4 regions of the Novosphingobium sp. RL4 genome follow, and region 1 is predicted to be linked to each of the others. Evidence: riboswitches for the same ligand, from Rfam matches in the RefSeq annotation. Region 1 holds a riboswitch; each other region holds the start of a gene.
What was found. Region 1 has a riboswitch for cobalamin ahead of U9J33_RS19420 (TonB-dependent receptor). Riboswitches for the same ligand answer to the same signal wherever they lie in the genome.
Positions count from the first base shown of each region.

Region 2: another riboswitch for cobalamin. It lies ahead of U9J33_RS16635 (TonB-dependent receptor plug domain-containing protein); the one in region 1 lies ahead of U9J33_RS19420 (TonB-dependent receptor).
Region 3: another riboswitch for cobalamin. It lies ahead of U9J33_RS17535 (cobalamin biosynthesis protein CobG); the one in region 1 lies ahead of U9J33_RS19420 (TonB-dependent receptor).
Region 4: another riboswitch for cobalamin. It lies ahead of U9J33_RS14875 (TonB-dependent receptor domain-containing protein); the one in region 1 lies ahead of U9J33_RS19420 (TonB-dependent receptor).

Region 1 covers NZ_CP141945.1:500,144-504,411, forward strand. Annotated here, with positions in the region: gene U9J33_RS19420 (TonB-dependent receptor) at 1-1,790, opposite strand, end outside; cobalamin riboswitch at 1,965-2,208, opposite strand; gene U9J33_RS19425 (tRNA (cytidine(34)-2'-O)-methyltransferase) at 2,341-2,793, opposite strand; gene U9J33_RS19430 (hypothetical protein) at 2,957-3,211, shown strand; gene U9J33_RS19435 (cytochrome c biogenesis protein DipZ) at 3,248-4,268, opposite strand, start outside.
Region 2 covers NZ_CP141944.1:3,463,932-3,468,199, reverse strand. Annotated here, with positions in the region: gene paoC (aldehyde oxidoreductase molybdenum-binding subunit PaoC) at 1-210, shown strand, start outside; gene U9J33_RS16640 (cobyrinate a,c-diamide synthase) at 207-1,487, opposite strand; cobalamin riboswitch at 1,644-1,836, shown strand; gene U9J33_RS16635 (TonB-dependent receptor plug domain-containing protein) at 2,001-3,938, shown strand; gene U9J33_RS16630 (DUF1636 domain-containing protein) at 3,938-4,268, shown strand, end outside.
Region 3 covers NZ_CP141945.1:11,460-15,727, forward strand. Annotated here, with positions in the region: gene U9J33_RS17525 (NAD(P)/FAD-dependent oxidoreductase) at 1-522, shown strand, start outside; gene U9J33_RS17530 (YbhB/YbcL family Raf kinase inhibitor-like protein) at 570-1,172, opposite strand; cobalamin riboswitch at 1,421-1,650, shown strand; gene U9J33_RS17535 (cobalamin biosynthesis protein CobG) at 1,887-3,026, shown strand; gene U9J33_RS17540 (precorrin-8X methylmutase) at 3,026-3,655, shown strand; gene U9J33_RS17545 (precorrin-2 C(20)-methyltransferase) at 3,652-4,268, shown strand, end outside.
Region 4 covers NZ_CP141944.1:3,070,654-3,074,921, forward strand. Annotated here, with positions in the region: gene U9J33_RS14870 (ABC transporter substrate-binding protein) at 1-139, opposite strand, end outside; gene U9J33_RS14875 (TonB-dependent receptor domain-containing protein) at 136-1,968, opposite strand; cobalamin riboswitch at 2,070-2,256, opposite strand; gene U9J33_RS14880 (cell wall hydrolase) at 2,489-3,634, shown strand; gene U9J33_RS14885 (hypothetical protein) at 3,757-4,131, shown strand.

The sequences.
Region 1 (4,268 bases):
GGGCCGAGATGGCGAATGCGGATGCTCGTCTCCCACGGGTCCAGCACGATGGACGCCCCCGCTGACGCTGCATTCTCGAAGGCGTTGGGAATGCGGTCGCCATTGTCGTATCGCGAACGGCTGGCGGTATAGTTGCCATCAAGCGCAAGCCAGGGCAGCGGCCGCCAGAAAGCGACAAGTTCGTAGCCATGACGCTTGCTGGCGCCGGTCGGCTCGACCGCGTTGGAATCACCGACGAAACGCAGTTCGCTTCCAACGTCGAGCCACCAGTAGGTTCCTGTCAGCGAGAAACCGTCCGTCTGGAAACGGGCGCCCAGCTCCTTGCCGGTGCCGCGTACCAGAACAGGCACCGGCGTTTCGGCATTCACCGCCCCTCGCACATCGTTGGAGTGGAATCCGCGCCCCCAGTTGGCATAGAGTTCGAACTGCCGGGTAACTTCATAGGCCGCCGAGAACTTGGGCGAAACGATCGAATCGTGCCCGCTTCCCTCACCAAGCTCTTCCGCCGCTGCGTTTCTGGCGCGCACGGAATAGTGATAGTAGTCGCCCCGCAGACCGCCCGTCAGGCGCAGGCCCGCCAACGGCTGCCAGGTTGCCTCGCCATGGATCGCACCGGAAAGTTCCTCGACGTGATAACGGCCCAGCGAGTACAGGAATTCGCGACTTTCCGTGCGATTCACGCCAACGCTGCCGATATGGTCGAAGCGGTTCTCGGTGCCGATGGAGAGTTCCAGTTCCGGCGCCGGATTCCAGTGCTTGCGTGCCGTGAGGCCGGTAACCCAGCGCTTGTCGAACTGGTCGATCTGGCCGCTGGTCCCGTCGGGATCGGCATAAGTCGGGTTTGAATACATGTTCCAGTCGTAATACTGGGCGTAGACGTTGGCGCTCCAGCTCGCCTGCGTGATCCCCACATTGCCGACGAACCGCGTGGTCCGGCCGCGCGCCGTCGGGTCGGGCGAACAGAACACGTCAGCGCATATGTCGGAACCGACGATCCGCTCGGGAATCTGCTCGGTTGGACGCCATGTTGCGTGGTAGGCATGAAGCGAAGCCTGGAGCGCACCTTCGCCCAGCGGCATGCTGTACTTCGCAAAGCCCGCATAATGGCGCAGGTGTTCCTCCTGCTGCCACGGCCCGTCATAGCGCTTCGCCTGCCCCACCACCGTAAGATCGCCGGAACCAAGCCCTTTGATCGTGCCGCCCGCCGCAAGACGGCCGGTGTTGTAGGAGCCCCCCTCAAGCGAAACCCACGGGCGGTCGAAGCCGGCGATCGTCGTCATGTAGGCCGTGCCCGCCAAGGCGAAATCGCCGCCGTCCGCGCGATAAGGCCCTTTGCGGAAGTCTTCACGCGCAACGATCTCCGGGATCAAACCGTTGAGATCGAGATACCCCTGCCCATGACCATGGGTCCGCAGGTTCATCTGCACGCCGTCGATATAGGTCGTGAAATCGCTACCATGATCGAGGTTGAACCCGCGCAGGAAATACTGGTTCGCCTTGCCGCTGCCCGAATGCTGGGCGGCGACCATGCCGGGAATAGCCTCGAGAAGTTCGGCCACGCGCAGCAGCGGACGGACCAGCAGGTCGGAGCCTGCCACGCTGCCTTCGCTGGCGGCATGGGCTTCGCCGATGTTGGTCTCTCCCCGTCCGAAAACCAGGATTTCGCTGTTGCCGCCATCCGAAGCCGACCCGTCCGAAGCCACTTCGCCGGCAAGAGCCGGAACGGAGGCAAGCGCGACGATCCCGCCCATGGCGAGGCGGGCGAATGCCGCCTTTGTGTTGATTTGCATAACAATTCCCCCGGCGCCTGCGACTGGGGGTGGAAGCGTGCCGTCCAAGACGGTCGGCACGCGCCATCGGCCGGACGCCCGAGGCGACCGCGACACGAACCGATGCGGCTTCCACCGCTCGTTCGTCGCTCAGACGGAAAAATTACCGGGCCTCGGCCATCCCCTGGACCAAAGCGAGAGCGACCAGACGCCGGCAGGTCTCCTGGCTTGCGGGTCATCGCTTGATGCACGGCCTTCCCAGGCCTCGCAGGATTTAGCGTCCGGCCCAGTGGCTGCGGCCAGGCTCCTTGGCCTGCCGCGATATGCATCGCGCTCACCGCTTACAGTTGCAGGGACAGCCTCGGATTCGAAGGCCGAAGCCCTCTCACCGCGTTCCCTATTAAGCCTCTTTCGAGGCACCGGCGCGATCTTGCCCGCCGCCTTCGAAAGAAGGAAACGGTTGCAGTCCGCTAACCCACGCAAGAAATGTGTTCAAGAGTGTATTGGCAGGTGAGGTATTGTTACGGCGATGCTTTCGCCCGCCGCGCCGGGAAAGCGGGCCGGGTAGCCGTCACCCCGGCAAAGTCGCGGTCTGGCGAAGGGCTTCGCCAAGCGCGAGCGCGGCCGACGTGGCGAGATTCAGCGAGCGCACCTCCGGCCGCAGCGGTATGCGCACGCGCGCATCACAGACATCCGCCACTGAGGGGGGCACCCCTGCGCTCTCCTTTCCGAAGAGCAGGACATCGTCTGCCCTGAATCCGAATTCATAGGCCGAATGGCTGCTCCTGGTCGTGAACAGCACCAGCCTGCTCAGCCCGATATCGGCCCTGAAGGCATCGAAGCTGGCGTGCCGTGTAATCGTGACATGGTCGATATAGTCCATGGCAGCCCGCCTTACGCGCCGATCGTCCCATACGAAGCCCATCGGCTCGATAATATCCACGCTCGCGCCCAGGCACGCGCCAAGCCTCAGCACGGCGCCGACGTTTCCGGCAATTTCGGGTTCGAATAGAGCAATACGCATCCGGACCGATTGGCGGCAAGACAGCGGCCATGCAAGCCCTTCGGCAGTTCCCGGATAACGAGGCGGGGCGGCGCCCTTTCCGGCCTGTGCCGCAAGTGGCGGATATTGCGGGAATAAAGCCGTTGTGCAACCTAGGGCATCCGAAACCTTGAAGGACCGAGGGATGCCCACGATACAGGACAAGCGACACGACTTCCTCTGGCTCGTCCAGCTGTGGATGCAGCGCGAACGGGATATCGCCGGATGGACGGCAACCTGCGGCGATGCGGTTGCCGCCAGCTATCGTATCCCCGCATCGATGACCGCGCGCGACGCCGCGCACGATTTCCTGTCCTTCAACAGCGCTTCGTTCCGTGGCGGCGTGGAGAACGAATGTCCCGCCTGGATGAACGCGCTGGAAGACCCTTCCTACGGCTGAGCCCCGCATGACGGGCCGAAACGGCGCGCCGCCTCCTCAGCCGAACGTGAAGGCGAAGGCCTGCACGCCCGGATCGAGGAACTCGATGGTGAAGGTCCGGTCGGTCACGGTGCCCTGCTGGCGAACCAGTTGATAGAGCCGCTGCGTGGTCACGGTGCCTTGCCCGGCCGCGTCCGCGTCCATGCCGTGATCGCCGCCCGGAGCCTTGCCGTCCACGGTGACGCGGAAGCGGACCGGGCGTCCTTGCGGCCCCGGCCCCAGCACGAGATGAAGATCGCGGGCATGGAAGCGGAAAGCGATACGCCCGCCCGCCGCATCCAGCGAGACGAACTCCGGCCCGGCGGTCCACGATCCCGCAATTCCCCAGTCATTGCGGCCGGGCAACTGCCCCAGCACATAGCTGTGGGGCCGGTCCGGCACATAACCGCCCGCCGAAGCGAAACGTTCGCCTCGTGAATAGCCCAGATAGGTTTCGGGCGAGCGATTGGTGGCCTTCTGCGGCGCCTCGCCCACGCCGGAGCCCTTGACCGCCACGACCTCCAGGCTGGGCGGGGCATTGCCGCTCTCGGCCAGCAGGCGCTGGATGACCCTTTCGGATTCCGCGTAATCCCCCTCGCCGAAATGATGGTAGCGGATCCGTCCCTTGCCATCGATGAAGTAATGCGCGGGCCAATAGAGGTTCTGGAAGGCGCGCCAGATCGCGCGATCGTTATCGAGCGCCACTGGATAGGAAATGCCGAGATCGCGTATCGCCCGGCTCACGTTCGCCGGGTTCTTCTCGAAGGCGAATTCGGGCGCGTGAACGCCGATGACGACGAGACCCTGATCCTTGTACTTTTCCGCCCATGCACGAACATAGGGAAGCGAGCGCAGGCAGTTGATGCAGCTGTAGGTCCAGAAATCGACGAGGACCACTTTCCCACGCAGCGCCTCGGCGGTGAGCGGCGGCGAATTCATCCATTCGCTCGCCCCTGCCAAAGACGGAAACGCGCCTTCGTCTCCCAATTCGGCCCGGCCGGCGCGCATGGCCGAAGCGGCAGGCGTACCGGGGCGGAAC
Region 2 (4,268 bases), on a different replicon from region 1:
CACGCCGACATTCCGCATCAGGAAGTGGTGTTCCTGGACGAGGCGGACGACAAGGTCTCGCCGATGAAGGCCAAGGGCGTGGGCGAACTCGGGCTTTGCGGCGTGGGGGCGGCAGTGGCCAACGCGGTCTACAACGCGACGGGCGTCCGCATTCGCGACTATCCGATCACGCTGGACAAGCATCTCGCGAAGCTGCCGGCGATTGCCTAGCCGAAAAGTGCCGCGATCAGTTCCGGCGCCGACGGGAAATAGAAGTGCATGTAGCTCGCGGTGAGCGAGCCCTGCCGGAATATCCGCTCGCCCTTGCGCCCGTCCGGCGTGCGGGCGAGCGCTGCGGGTTCAAGGCCGGTTTCCAGCATGGAGTAATGGAACGTGTGGCCGCGGACTGCGTGGCCGCCGAGTTCGGCTTCCTGCATGCCCAGTGCGGCAAGCCGGGGCTGCATCCTGGCCTGCGCAGGCAGCAGGCCCAGCATCGGCGCACTCGTGCCTGATGCGTCCTCCAGCCGTTCGCAGGCGTAGAGCATGCCGCCGCACTCGGCGAGGATCGGGCGTTCGGCCAGGAAATGCTCCCGTATGGCCCCGATCATCGTCCGGTTCGCGGTGAGCGCACAGAGGTGAAGTTCGGGATAGCCGCCGGGCAGCCAGAGCGCGTCGCATTCCGGCAGCGCCGTGTCGCGCAGGGGCGAGAAGAATGACAGCCGGGCGCCCGCGCTTTCGAGAAAGGCGAGGTTGGCCGGGTAGATGAACCCGAACGCCTCGTCCCGGGCCACGGCGATGCGCCGGCCCGCCAGCGAGGGCGGCGGAGCGGCGCAGCGGGGCGCGGCCGGAAAGGACACCGGTTCCGGCAGCCACAGGGCGCTTTCGGGCAGGAGATCGGCGGCGCGGTCTATCCGCGCTTCGATATCGGGGACTTCACCGGCCTGTACCAGTCCGAGATGACGTTCGGGCAGGCCGGCACCCTCGTCGCGTCGCATCGCGCCGAGCCATTGCACGCCTTCCTTCAGGCCGCGTTCCAGCAGTTCGGCATGGCGTTCGCTGCCCACGCGGTTGGCGAGCACGGCGGCGAGGGTCACATCCTCGCGGTAAGTCGCCAGACCGTGGACGAGCGCGCCGAAAGTCTGCGCCATGGAGGAACCATCCATCACCGCCATCACCGGAAGGCCGAAATGCCGGGCGAGGTCGGCGGAGGACGGGGTGCCGTCGAACAGGCCCATCACCCCTTCGACAAGGATCAGGTCGGCCTCCAGCGCCGCTTCGTGCAGCAGCGCGCGGCACTGGTCTTCGCCGCACATGAACAGGTCCAGCTGGTGGACGGGCGCGCCGCTGGCGATCTCGTGGACCATCGGGTCGAGGAAGTCCGGCCCGCACTTGAACACCCGCACCCGGCGCCCGGCACGGACATGGCGGCGGGCGAGGGCGGCGGTCACCAGCGTCTTGCCCTGTCCCGAGGACGGCGCGGCGACGAGCAGGGCGGGGCAGGCGGTCATCGGGCAGCCACCGCGCGGAGGCACGGATATCGCCCGGACGGAAAGGCTCGGCAGTGGTGCATGATGGTTCGGTTCCCCCCTTCCGGCGGCCGGACCTATGGCACTTCGCAAGGCTGCGCAAGCAGCGCGCTCTTGCACGCCAGACCGCCACCCGATAGGGCCGCCGCTGCGACAGGTTCCCCGCGAGGGGATCAAAAGGGAACGCGGGTTCAAGACCCGGGCTGCCCCTGCAACTGTAAGCGGAGAGCCGTGCGGCCATTTCGCCATTGGGGGTGCAAATCCCTGAGAAGGCGGCCGAAACGGCATTGACCCGTGAGCCAGGAGACCTGCCTGCCGCAGTCGTTCTTCGACCGGACAGGGTGAGCCGGGCGAACGGGGCTATCCTCGCGCAACGACAGCCACTGCCGTGCCGGCTCCCGGCGCGAAAGGGCCTGTCGTCGCCTGCCGAACGACTGCCGCCTTTCGCGTGAGTGCCGACCCGGCCGGGTTCGACGCTCGCTTGAAGGACATGCCGTGAACTGCCGAATACCCGCCGCCAGCACCCTTGCTCTTGCGCTGGCCTGTCACCCTCTCGCGGCGCTGGCCGAGGAGGCCGATGCCGCGTCCTCCGGCGAGCGCATCGTCGTTACCGCGCTGCGCACGCCGGTTGCGGCCGACCGCGTGGCCGATACTGTCACCGTGCTGGACGAGGCGCAGATCGTCGCCGCCCAGCCCATCGCGCTGACCGACGCGCTGCTGCGCACGCCCGGCATCAGCCTGTCGCGCAACGGTGGCTACGGCACCACCACCTCGCTGCGCATTCGCGGCGCCGATGCCGGGCAGACCGTCATGGTGATCGACGGGATGCGCCTGTCCGATGCCTCCTCGACGGCGGGGGGATACGGTTTCGCCAACCTGTTCGTCGACGATATCGACCGCATCGAGATATTGCGCGGCCCGCAGTCCATCCTGTGGGGCAGCGATGCCATCGGCGGGGTCGTCAATGTCAGCACTCGCCGTCCCACCGAGCCGCTGGAAGGCAGCTTCGCGCTGGAGGCCGGAACCCACGATACCGTTTCGGCCCGCGCCGGGATGGGAGGCACCTCCGAGGCGATCGACTGGCGGATTTCGGCCTCCCGCTTCACCACCGACGGCATCTCGGCCCGCTCCAACGGCACCGAGGACGATGGCTACCGGCGCAGTTCCGCAAGCGGCACCATGACCTTCCGCCTTGCGCCGGGCGTCTCGCTGGACCTGCGCGGCTACTGGTCGGATTCGAAGAACGATTTCGACGGCACCTCGGGCGATTCACGGGCCTATGGCCGGACCGGGGAATGGTCGGGCTATGCCGGGCTCAATTTCGAACTGGCGGGCGGCAGGCTGGCCAACCGCGTCGCCGTGCTCCAGACCGAGACCGACCGCGAGAACTACGACCCCGCGCGGACGATCCGCCCCATCACCTTCGACGCCCATGGCCGCGTGCGCCGCTTCGAGTACCAGGGCACTTACGCGTTCGCGGACGAGGTGCAGGTCGTGTTCGGCGCCGAGCGCGAGGAGCAGCGGATGACCACCGCCTCGCCCTCCAACAGCACGGCGGCCTATGTTCTCACCCCCACCACGGCGGATACGGACAGCGTCTACGGCGAACTGCGCCTGACACCGCTGGCCGGGCTGACGCTCAACGGGGGCGCGCGCTACGATCACCAGTCGCGCTTCGGCGGCAGCACGGTGTTCAGCGCGGGCGCGGTCTATACGCCCAACGCCGGCGCCACGGTGCTGCGCGCCAGCTATGACGAGGGTTTCAAGGCGCCCTCGCTCTATCAGCTGTTCAGCCTCTATGGCGCGGCGGATCTCAGGCCCGAGAAGGCCAGGGGCTGGGAAGTGGGCGCGGAACAGGGTTTCGGCGAAGTGCTGCGCCTTTCCGCGACTTGGTTCGAGCGGGACACCGACAACCTGATCGATTTCGCCTATTGCCCGACCAGCGGCGCCCTGCCGGACGTGTGCTACGTTCCCGGCACCACGACATCGCGCTTCGGCTATTACGCCAACGTCAAGGCGAGCCACGCGCGCGGGCTGGAACTGGCGGCTTCGGCCAGATGGGGAATCCTCTTCGCCCAGGGCAACTACAGCTTGATAGAGGCGGAGGACCGTACAGCGGGCAGCAGCACTTACGGCCGCCAGCTCCAGCGCGTGCCCCGGCACCTCGCCAATGCCGAGGCCGGCGTGGACCTGCCGCAGGGCCTGCGCGCCAGCGTGGCCGCGCGCTATTCGGGCGAGAGCTACAACGCCGCCACCGGCACCGCCATGCTCGGCGACTACTGGCTGGTGGACCTGCGCGCGCAGTGGCAGGTCAGGGAAGGCCTGATTCTTCAAGGACGTATCGAAAACGTGGGCAACGAGAATTATGAGACCGTGAGCGGCTACGGCACGCTCGGCCGCACCTTGTACCTCGGGCTGAGGAGCCGGTTCTGATGCTGCGCCCCGTCGAACCCGGTCCCGCCGTGCTGGTGTGCAGCACATGCCGCCACTCCGCCGAGACACGCGATGACGAAAACGGCCAGCGCGGCGGTGCGCTGCTGGCCGAGGCCATGCGCGACGTGCAGGCGGCGGAGCCCGACCTGCAGGGCGTTGCCGTCCACGAGATGCCCTGCCTCTTCGCCTGCCAGCGCCATTGCACCGTGGCGATCCGGGCGCCGGGCAAGCTCGGCTATGTGCTGGGTGACTTCGCGCCGGACGAGCAGGCTGCCCGTGCGATCCTCGAATATGCCGTACGCCATGCCGCCAGCGAGGAAGGCCAGGTGC
Region 3 (4,268 bases), 490 kb from region 1:
TATGCGGGACTTCAGATGGTGGAGGGTGGACGGGCCAACTTGTGCCTCGTCGTGCGCCGCAGCCGTCTTGCGCAGTCCGGCGGGGACTGGACGGGCCTGCGCGCCCGGCTGGACGAGATCGCGGCGCTGCGCGAAATGCTGGCCGATGCGGAGCCGCTGTTCGACCGTCCTGTAACGATCGCCAACCTGAACTACGGCATGGCCCCGGCCCGGACCGCGAACAGCCGGGTGCTGCGGCTGGGAGACCAGTGGGCGATGACCGCCTCGCTCACCGGGGACGGCATGGCCATCGCCCTGCGCAGTGCCTTCGTCGCCGCGCAAAGCGTGATGGCGGGCGAGGACGCGCGGCGATACGACTGCAGGCTCGCCGCGGAGGTTCGCGGTCAGGTCCGGCGGGCCATGGCGTTCCAGAACATGCTGGACCATCCGGTCCTGCGGCAGGCCGGGTGCCACGCGGCCCGGTCCTTTCCTGCGCTGCTGACAATGGCCGCGCGCGCAACCCGCCTGCGCGAATGGAGATGACAGCGGGGCGGGAGCGCCGAAGGGGCGCTCGCCTTTGCCGCCGTGATCTACTCCTCGTCAGCCGGTTCCCCGTCTCCGCGCGCGTAATGGCCCACCAGCATTCCGGCGGCCAGGACATGGTCCTTGATCGCCGCCAGGAATTCCGAACGGCCCGGGTTCGTTTCCAGCACGGGCGCGCGGGAAAGCGCGAAGAGCTGAAACACGTAATCGTGCGTGCCGTGGCCCGGCGGGGGATCGGGCGGCAGCCAGCCTTCGGCCTGATAGCTGTTGCGCCCCACATCGCGCCCGTCCGGCGCACCGTCGTCGTCAGGGCCGATGCCGCCTTCGGGAATCGCCCGTGTGCCTGCGGGAAGGTTCCAGACGATGGCGTGGACAAGAGGCTCGGCCGCAGGAGCGTCGGGGTCTTCGACCAGCAGCGCCAGGCTGGTGGTGGCGGCAGGAACCTCGCCCCATTCCAGCGGCGGGGATATGCCTTCGCCATCGGCCGTGAAGCGGGCGGGAAGGCGCGCGCCGTTCTCGAAAGCGGGGCTCGACAGGTCTATGAAGGCGCCTTCCGGCACCAGCCCGGCGCGGACGATCGCCAGCTTGGAATGTCCCGCGCGGAAGTTGTGAAACAGGGCGCCAAGCCATTGAGGGACATGTTCGAGCATGGGATTCTCCTTCGTCTCGGTGTGCAACGTCCGGACCCGACCTGAGGTTTCGTCACCATCGGCGATGACTTCCGGGTTTCGGCAGATCATGACGCCTGCGCCGTCAGCCGCATTGATCGGGCGCAATCGGGCCGCCCGGTATCGCCGCCGCCGTGCGATATCGCCGGGATGCGCTTGCAGGGCTGCGCTGACGATTGGCATCGATCCCGTTTTGGGTTAGGCGGCACCTGCAAGCCGGATTTCGTCCGGCCTGCAACGATCGCGCGGGTGCCTTTCGGGGCTGAAATGGGAATGCGGTGCGGAGGAAACTCCCATTCCGCAGCTGTCCCTGCAACTGTAAGCGGCGAGCGAGATGCCGGGGCTCCCTCAACGGAGCCGGCCACTGGATGAAGGCGCCCATCGGCGCCGGTTCCGGGAAGGCCGCGTATCGAGCTTTGACCCGTGAGCCAGGAGACCTGCCGGCGCGTCGGTCGCTCTTGCCATGGTCCAGGGAAAGGCCAAGGCTCGGTACTCCGCGTGAGCGACGAACCTGTGCGGCTGGGGCTGCATCGGTGTGCAGGGATGGCGTATGTCGCGCCCGCCTGTCGTTGCGCACGGACCGACTTCGTCGGCAAGCCCCGGTCATCGTCGCCGCGCGCGGTTGAAAGCGTTTATGCGCGTCTCGTCGAAGCGTGCCCTTTTGAAAATCCAGCGTTCCCGCCCGGATCGCCGCACATGAGCGACTTTGCCGTGCGCGGCTGGTGCCCCAGTGCCTGGCGCCCGATGATGGCGGGCGACGGGCTGATCGTGCGCGTGCGGCCGCGCCTTGGGCGCCTGTCACGCGCGCAGGCGCTGGCGCTCTGCGCGCTGGCCCGCGAATACGGCAGCGGGGCGATCGACCTCAGCCGCCGTGCCAATCTCCAGATCCGGGGTGTGACCGAAGCCGGTTGGGCGGCCCTGCTGGAGCAACTGGTGGCGCTGGAACTGGTGGATGCCCGGCCCGATACCGAAAACCGCCGCAATATCCTCGTCGCGCCGGACTGGACGGCGGGGGACGACACGTTCCGGATCGCCGAGGCGCTGGCCAGTGCGCAGGTTCGCCTGCCGGAACTGCCGGGAAAGATGGGTTTCGCCGTGGACGCCGGAGCCGCGCCGATCCTGGGGGGAAGCCCGGCGGACTTTCGGATCGAACGGGGCGAAGGCGGCTGGCTCATCCTGCGCGCGGATGGCCGGGCGCTGGGGATTCCCGTTGCCGTGGACGAAGCGGTCGGCGCGCTGGTCGAACTGGCGGAATGGTTCGTCGCCTCCGGCGGGATCGCATCCGGCAGGATGGCGCGCCACCGTGCCGAGCTGCCGGGCTGGGCCAGGGGATGGGTCTCTCCCGCATCGCCGCGTCCGGTCATCGGCCCCGGCGCCCATGCCATGGGCCATGCCTGCGGCGCCGCTTTCGGCAGCGTGGAGGCGGCGGCGCTGGCCTCGCTCGTCACACGTTCCGGGGCGGCGGCCTTGCGGATCACCCCGTGGCGGGTGCTTCTTCTGGAAGGCGCGAACCCGCTCCCCGATCCTGTCGGGGATGGCTTTGTCAGCGATCCTACCGATCCGGCCATGCGCGTGGACGCCTGCCCCGGAGCACCGCTGTGCCCGCAGGCGACCGTGGCGACGCGGCCGCTGGCCTTGCGGCTGGCCGCGCACGTTCCGGGCCGCCTTCACGTCTCCGGCTGCGCCAAGGGCTGTGCGCGTTCCGCCCCTGCAAGCGTCACGCTGACCGGGCGAAACGGCCGCTTCGACCTTTCCATCGATGCCGCTGCCGGAGACCCGCCATGCCGGTCCGGCCTCGATCTCCCACAACTGCTCGCCCATTTCGGAGCCGAATGATGCCTCATCTTTATGAAACCGATGGCGCGGCGATCTACCGCCAGTCTTTCGCGACCATCCGTGCCGAGGCCGATCTCCAGCGTTTCACGCGTGAGGAAGAGCGTATCGCGGTGCGCATGATCCATGCCTCGGGCATGGTCGAACTGGCCGCTCATATACGGTTCTCCGCGGGCTTCGCCGAAGCCGCGATCGCGGCTGCAGCGCGCGGGGCTCCGGTGCTCTGCGATGCGCGCATGGTGACGGAAGGCATCACCAGATCGCGCCTTCCCGCCGGCAATCCGGTGATCTGCACGCTGCACGACCCGGCGGTTCCCGATCTGGCGAAAGCCATGTCCAACACGCGCTCGGCCGCGGCGCTCGAACTGTGGCGGCCGCATCTGCAGGGGGCGCTGGTGGCGATCGGCAATGCGCCGACAGCGCTGTTCCATTTGCTGAACATGCTGGAAGACCCCGCCTGTCCGCGCCCGGCGGCGATCATAGGGTGTCCGGTCGGCTTTGTCGGCGCGGTGGAGTCCAAGGCCGCGCTGTGGGAGGCGATGCCGGTGCCCTGCTGCATCGTCGAGGGGCGGCTGGGCGGCAGCGCCATCACCGTGGCCGCGATCAACGCCATCGGGAGCCGCGCGGAATGAAGCCGGGCACCGTTCACGGCGTGGGCCTTGGCCCCGGCGCGCAGGACCTGCTGAGCGTTCGCGCCGACCGTCTGGTGCGCGAGGCAAGGCATGTCGCCTATTTCCGCAAGTCCGGCCGCCCCGGGCAGGCGCGCAGGATCGTCGAGGGGATGCTGCGCGAAGACGTTGTGGAATTCGCGATGGAGTATCCGGTCACGACGGAAATCCCGCTGTCCGACCCGCGCTACAACGCCTGCCTTTCCGAGTTCTACGAATATTGCGCGGGCCATGTCGCGCGGCTGGCCGGTGCGGGCGAGGATGTCGTGGTCCTGTGCGAGGGCGACCCGTTCTTCTACGGCTCGTTCATGCACCTCTACACCCGCCTGTCGGGCTCGGTGCCGACACGAGTGGTCCCCGGGATCACCGGGATGTCCGGCGCGTGGACTGCCAGCGGCGCGCCGATGACCTGGGGAGACGACGTGCTCACCGTGCTGATGGCCACGCTGCCCGAGGACGATCTGGCAAGGCGCATTCGCGATACCGATGCCCTGGTCGTCATGAAGATCGGTCGCAATCTCGACAAGCTGCGGCGCGCGGTGGCCGCCGCCGGGCGCGAGGGAGAGGCCTGGCTGGT
Region 4 (4,268 bases), on a different replicon from region 1:
AACCGGGCGCGTCGGCCGCATCGCCGCCCCCGCATCCCGCCAGCGCCGCCACCGGGCCGGCAAGAGCCAGCGCGGCGGCGAGCAGGCGGGCCTTGCGCCTTCCCCGTCCCGACCGTGTCAGGGAAAGCGCTCGGATCACATCTTCACCCGAACCCCGGCATAAGCCGCGCGGCCCGGCGTGCCGTATGTCCGCACCACTTCGTAGTGCTCGTCGAACAGGTTCTCGACCCGGCCATAGAGCTGGATGTTCCGCGTCACGTCATAAGCCGTGCGCAGGCCCACCACGACATTGCCGCCAAGATAATAGGTGTTCGCCACGTCGTCATAGCGCCCCCCGCCCACGCGCAGGTCCGCGCCGAGGCGGAAGCCGTCCGACCAGTGCTTGTCGAGGCTGGCGTAGAGGTTGGTCTTGGGACGGCGGGCCAGCTGCTTGCCGGTGTCCTCGTTGGTGGCGTCGAGGTACGTGGCGGAAAGGCTCATGTCGAAGCCGTTCCAGTCGCTCACCTGCATCCCCAGTTCCACGCCCTTCGCGCGGGCCCGGCCGACATTGTAGTAGTTCCATTCGGCCAGATCGTAGTCGATCAGGTTTTTGGTCTTGCGGTCGAAATAGGTGACCGAGAACGTCCCGTGCCCTTCCGCGAAGGGCTGCTCGACGCCCACGTCCCACGACTTCGAAGTCTCGGGATCGAGCGCGCGGAAACCGCCATTGGTATAGAGCTGGTAAAGCGACGGCGCCTTGAAGCCCTCGCCATAGCTGGCGCGCAGGATCGGCGCGCTTTCGCCGCCGCCGATCACCCAGGCGCCATTGGCCGAGAACGTGGTCTTGTGGCCGAAGTCCGAATTGTCGTCGTAGCGCAGCCCGCCGTTCAGGGTCAGTCCGGTGACCGGACGCAGCGTCAGCATGCCGAAGTAGCTGTCGATCGAGGTCGAGTCCTTCGCGTAATCGCTCGAGAATTTCTGCTTCTCGGTCTCCGCGCCCAGCAGGATGCTGGCCATGTCGATCGGGCTGAAGGAAACCTGCCCCTCGAAGCGGTCCGCGCGGCCGTTGGTGGTGTAGGGACCGAAGACCGCGTCGTCCGAGATGCGGCGGGTGTCGGTGAGGCCGTAGCCCACGCGCGCGGTCAGGCGGCCGTCGAGCCCCTTATAGCGAAGGTTCGCATAGCCCACCGTGTCGCGCTTCATGCCCACGTTCAGGGCATCGGCGCCGGTGTTGTCGTAATCGTAGTTGGCCTTGGTCCAGTAGGTCCCGGCGTCGGCGGACAGGCCGCTTACCAGTTCCACTTCGGCCCGGGCATTGGCGCTCTTGCTTTCGAAGCCGTCCTTTTCCTTACCGCCGAGGCGCTCGTCGAAGGCGGAATAGCCGTCGCCCTTGAGCCAGTTGCCGCCCAGCGTCAGGCCGACCGGTCCCACTTTGCCCGCCGCCGAGGCGCCGAGCTGCTTCTGGTCGCGCCACCCATATTCGGCCTGGCCGCGCGCGGTCCACTGCTCGGTCGGGCGCGCGGTGATGAGGTTGACGACGCCGCCGATGGCGCGGCTGCCCCAGAGAACGCCGGAAGAGCCGCGCACCACTTCGATACGGTCGAACTGGCCGACGGTCAGGCTGCCGAAGTCGAAGCCGCCGCCGACATCGCCCGGATCGTTGATGCGCACACCGTCGATAAGCACGAGGCTCTGCGCATTCTCGGCGCCCCGGATGAACACGCTTGCGGGCTGGCCGAAGCCGCCGGACTGGGTGAAGGTCACGCCCGGCAGGCGGGCCAGCACATCGGTGGCGGTGACCGCCTGGGTACGCTCGATATCCTCGCGGGTGACGACCGAGACCGACTGGCCGATCTCGCTCACCGGGGTCTCGGTGCGGGTCGCGGTGACGACGATGCCGTCCGCTGCGATGCTATCGTTTGCGGCTTCGTCCGCCAGCGCGGGAGTGGCGACGGACAGGGCCGTCCCCAGCAGAAACAGATACTTCACGGTAATTCCTCCAACCTTGAACGACATTGCCGTCCATGGCGGAGACGCGCGCCTTTCCTCATGCGCGCGTGCTCGCTGCATGCCGGGACACCCCGCCCGGCTGCGGAACGACCGTCAAGGGCAGGTCTCCTGGCTTCCGGATCGCCGCGCCGCCTCCGCCTTCCCGGTTTGACCCAGTGGCATCGCGTGGAGGGGGCGCTCCCCGGTCACAGTTGCGGGGGCAGCTTCGGGCTTTCGCCGAAATTCCCACCAGGTTCCAATCCTGGGGCCCGGCTCCGGGCCACCCATGACGTCGCTTGCGCCGATACTGTCCGGCGCGAGGATTGGCAAGCAGTGCCGGTAAAGGCCGCGCCAGGTATCGCCGCCGGGAAAACCGGAAGATTCTCTTAAGCCATTAAGGCTATCGGCAGGGCCTGTACCGCTTCGGGACGTGCCGATCTGCAGGGATGCCGCGCGCCGCAAAGCGGGTTAGGCGCAAGATGCGCCCGTCCCCCGAAAGGACGCGCCAAGAGGACTATTCGTGACCGCTGCCGCCCTTCCTGCCTGCCTCGAACCCTGGGAAGCGCGTCCGCGCGATTTCCGCGGGCACTTCGCGCGCGGCGGCCGGCGACATGTCGCACGCCGCGCGCGCCGGCGCTGGTCGCTGGGTTTCGCCGCACTGGCCGCCGTGGCACTGCCCGCCTTCGCCTCGCCGGGCTCCTGGCAGCAATTCTCCATCGCCGATGCGCGGTCGCCCGAACAGACGGTCCTGCCGATGCCCTTCGAGCAGGCCGGAGCCAGCTTCCCCGGTTCGGCCTTCTACTATCTCGATGCCGAAGAACCGGTGCTCAGGATCGGCGAAGGCATTCATTCCGATGCCGATGACGGCGTGACCGGCCCCGGCCCGGTCGCCCGCGCGCTGCGCATCGACAATTCCGGGGTGGACCGCAGCCGCGCGCTCCAGTGCCTGACCGCCGCAATCTACTATGAGGCCGCCAGCGAGCCGGATGCCGGCCAGCGCGCGGTGGCGCAGGTCGTACTCAACCGGCTGGCCCATCCCGCCTATCCCAAGACCGTCTGCGGCGTGGTCTACCAGGGCTCCGAGCGCTCGACCGGCTGCCAGTTCTCCTTCACCTGCGACGGGTCGCTGGCACGCGCGCCGCAGCGCTTCTTCTGGCAGCGTGCGCAGGAAGTCGCCCGCGCGGCGCTTTCCGGCTACGTCTACGCGCCGGTCGGCCTGGCCACGCATTACCACACCGTCCAGGTCAATCCCTACTGGGCGCCGAGCCTCCATTATCTCTCGACGATCGGCGCGCACCGTTTCTATGCCCTGAGCGGACCGGCGGGGAGCCCTTCGGCCTTCCGCTTCGCCTACTTCGGCGGGGAGCCGCTCGCCGCGCCGCATCGCCATGACGATTCCGCCGCCAGCGCGGTCGCCAACGCCGCGCTGGACCCGCTCGCGGTGCAGCGCGCCTTCGAGGCGGCAACCCCGATCCGGCCGGACACCGCCATCCAGCCCGCCTCCGCTCCGGCCACCCTCGTGCAGGCCGCCGTCCCTGCCTATGCCAGCGATGTGCGCGAACGGGGCGGCGAAGCGCTATACCGGGCGAGGAACCTGCCCGAGGCCCATGGGATCAGGCCCGAGTATGCCAATTCCGGGCGCTGGATCGGGCAACCGGTTCAGTAAACCTCCCGATTCCCCTCTCAAGGTTTCGGCAACCATACGCCCTCATTAAGGCTTAGCGCCTGCAATCCTATAACGGGGTCGCGGCACCACCCCCTAACGCCGAAGACAAGAGGCCCGATACCATGGCAATCCGCTTCTCCGCCGCCAAAGGCGGGACGTGTCCTGTGATCGTGCGAGCGCTGTGTCCATCCGTGCCGCTCGGCGCGGTCAACGACAACGGCACTCGTCGCCGAACGCGCCGGCCGCGGACGGAGGGGCACGCCACCGCGCAGCAGCAGGATGCGGCCACCCTGGCCGCGAACGAGCGCATCTTCGCCGAAGCCTTGCGCCATTTCGCCCGCCACGGCCTGTCCGCCGCCTCCCATGCCCGCGCCAATGCCGCCGCCGCGCGCCTCGCGGGGGACATCGCGGCCTGCGACTGGTGGATCGCCATCTGCCGGCAGCTCGATCACCGCATGGCCGAAGCCTTCGCCAGACGGCTCACCACGAACGCCTGACAGTCTCGCCGCCGCCGCCGTGACTCGCGACCGCCTGCCCTTCCTCCAAGGCGACTCGCCCTCCCCGACGCTTGCCTGTCATACCGCCGTGCGAGACACTTGGATGCAATCTGCGCCCGCCGGGTTGCGCAAAACAG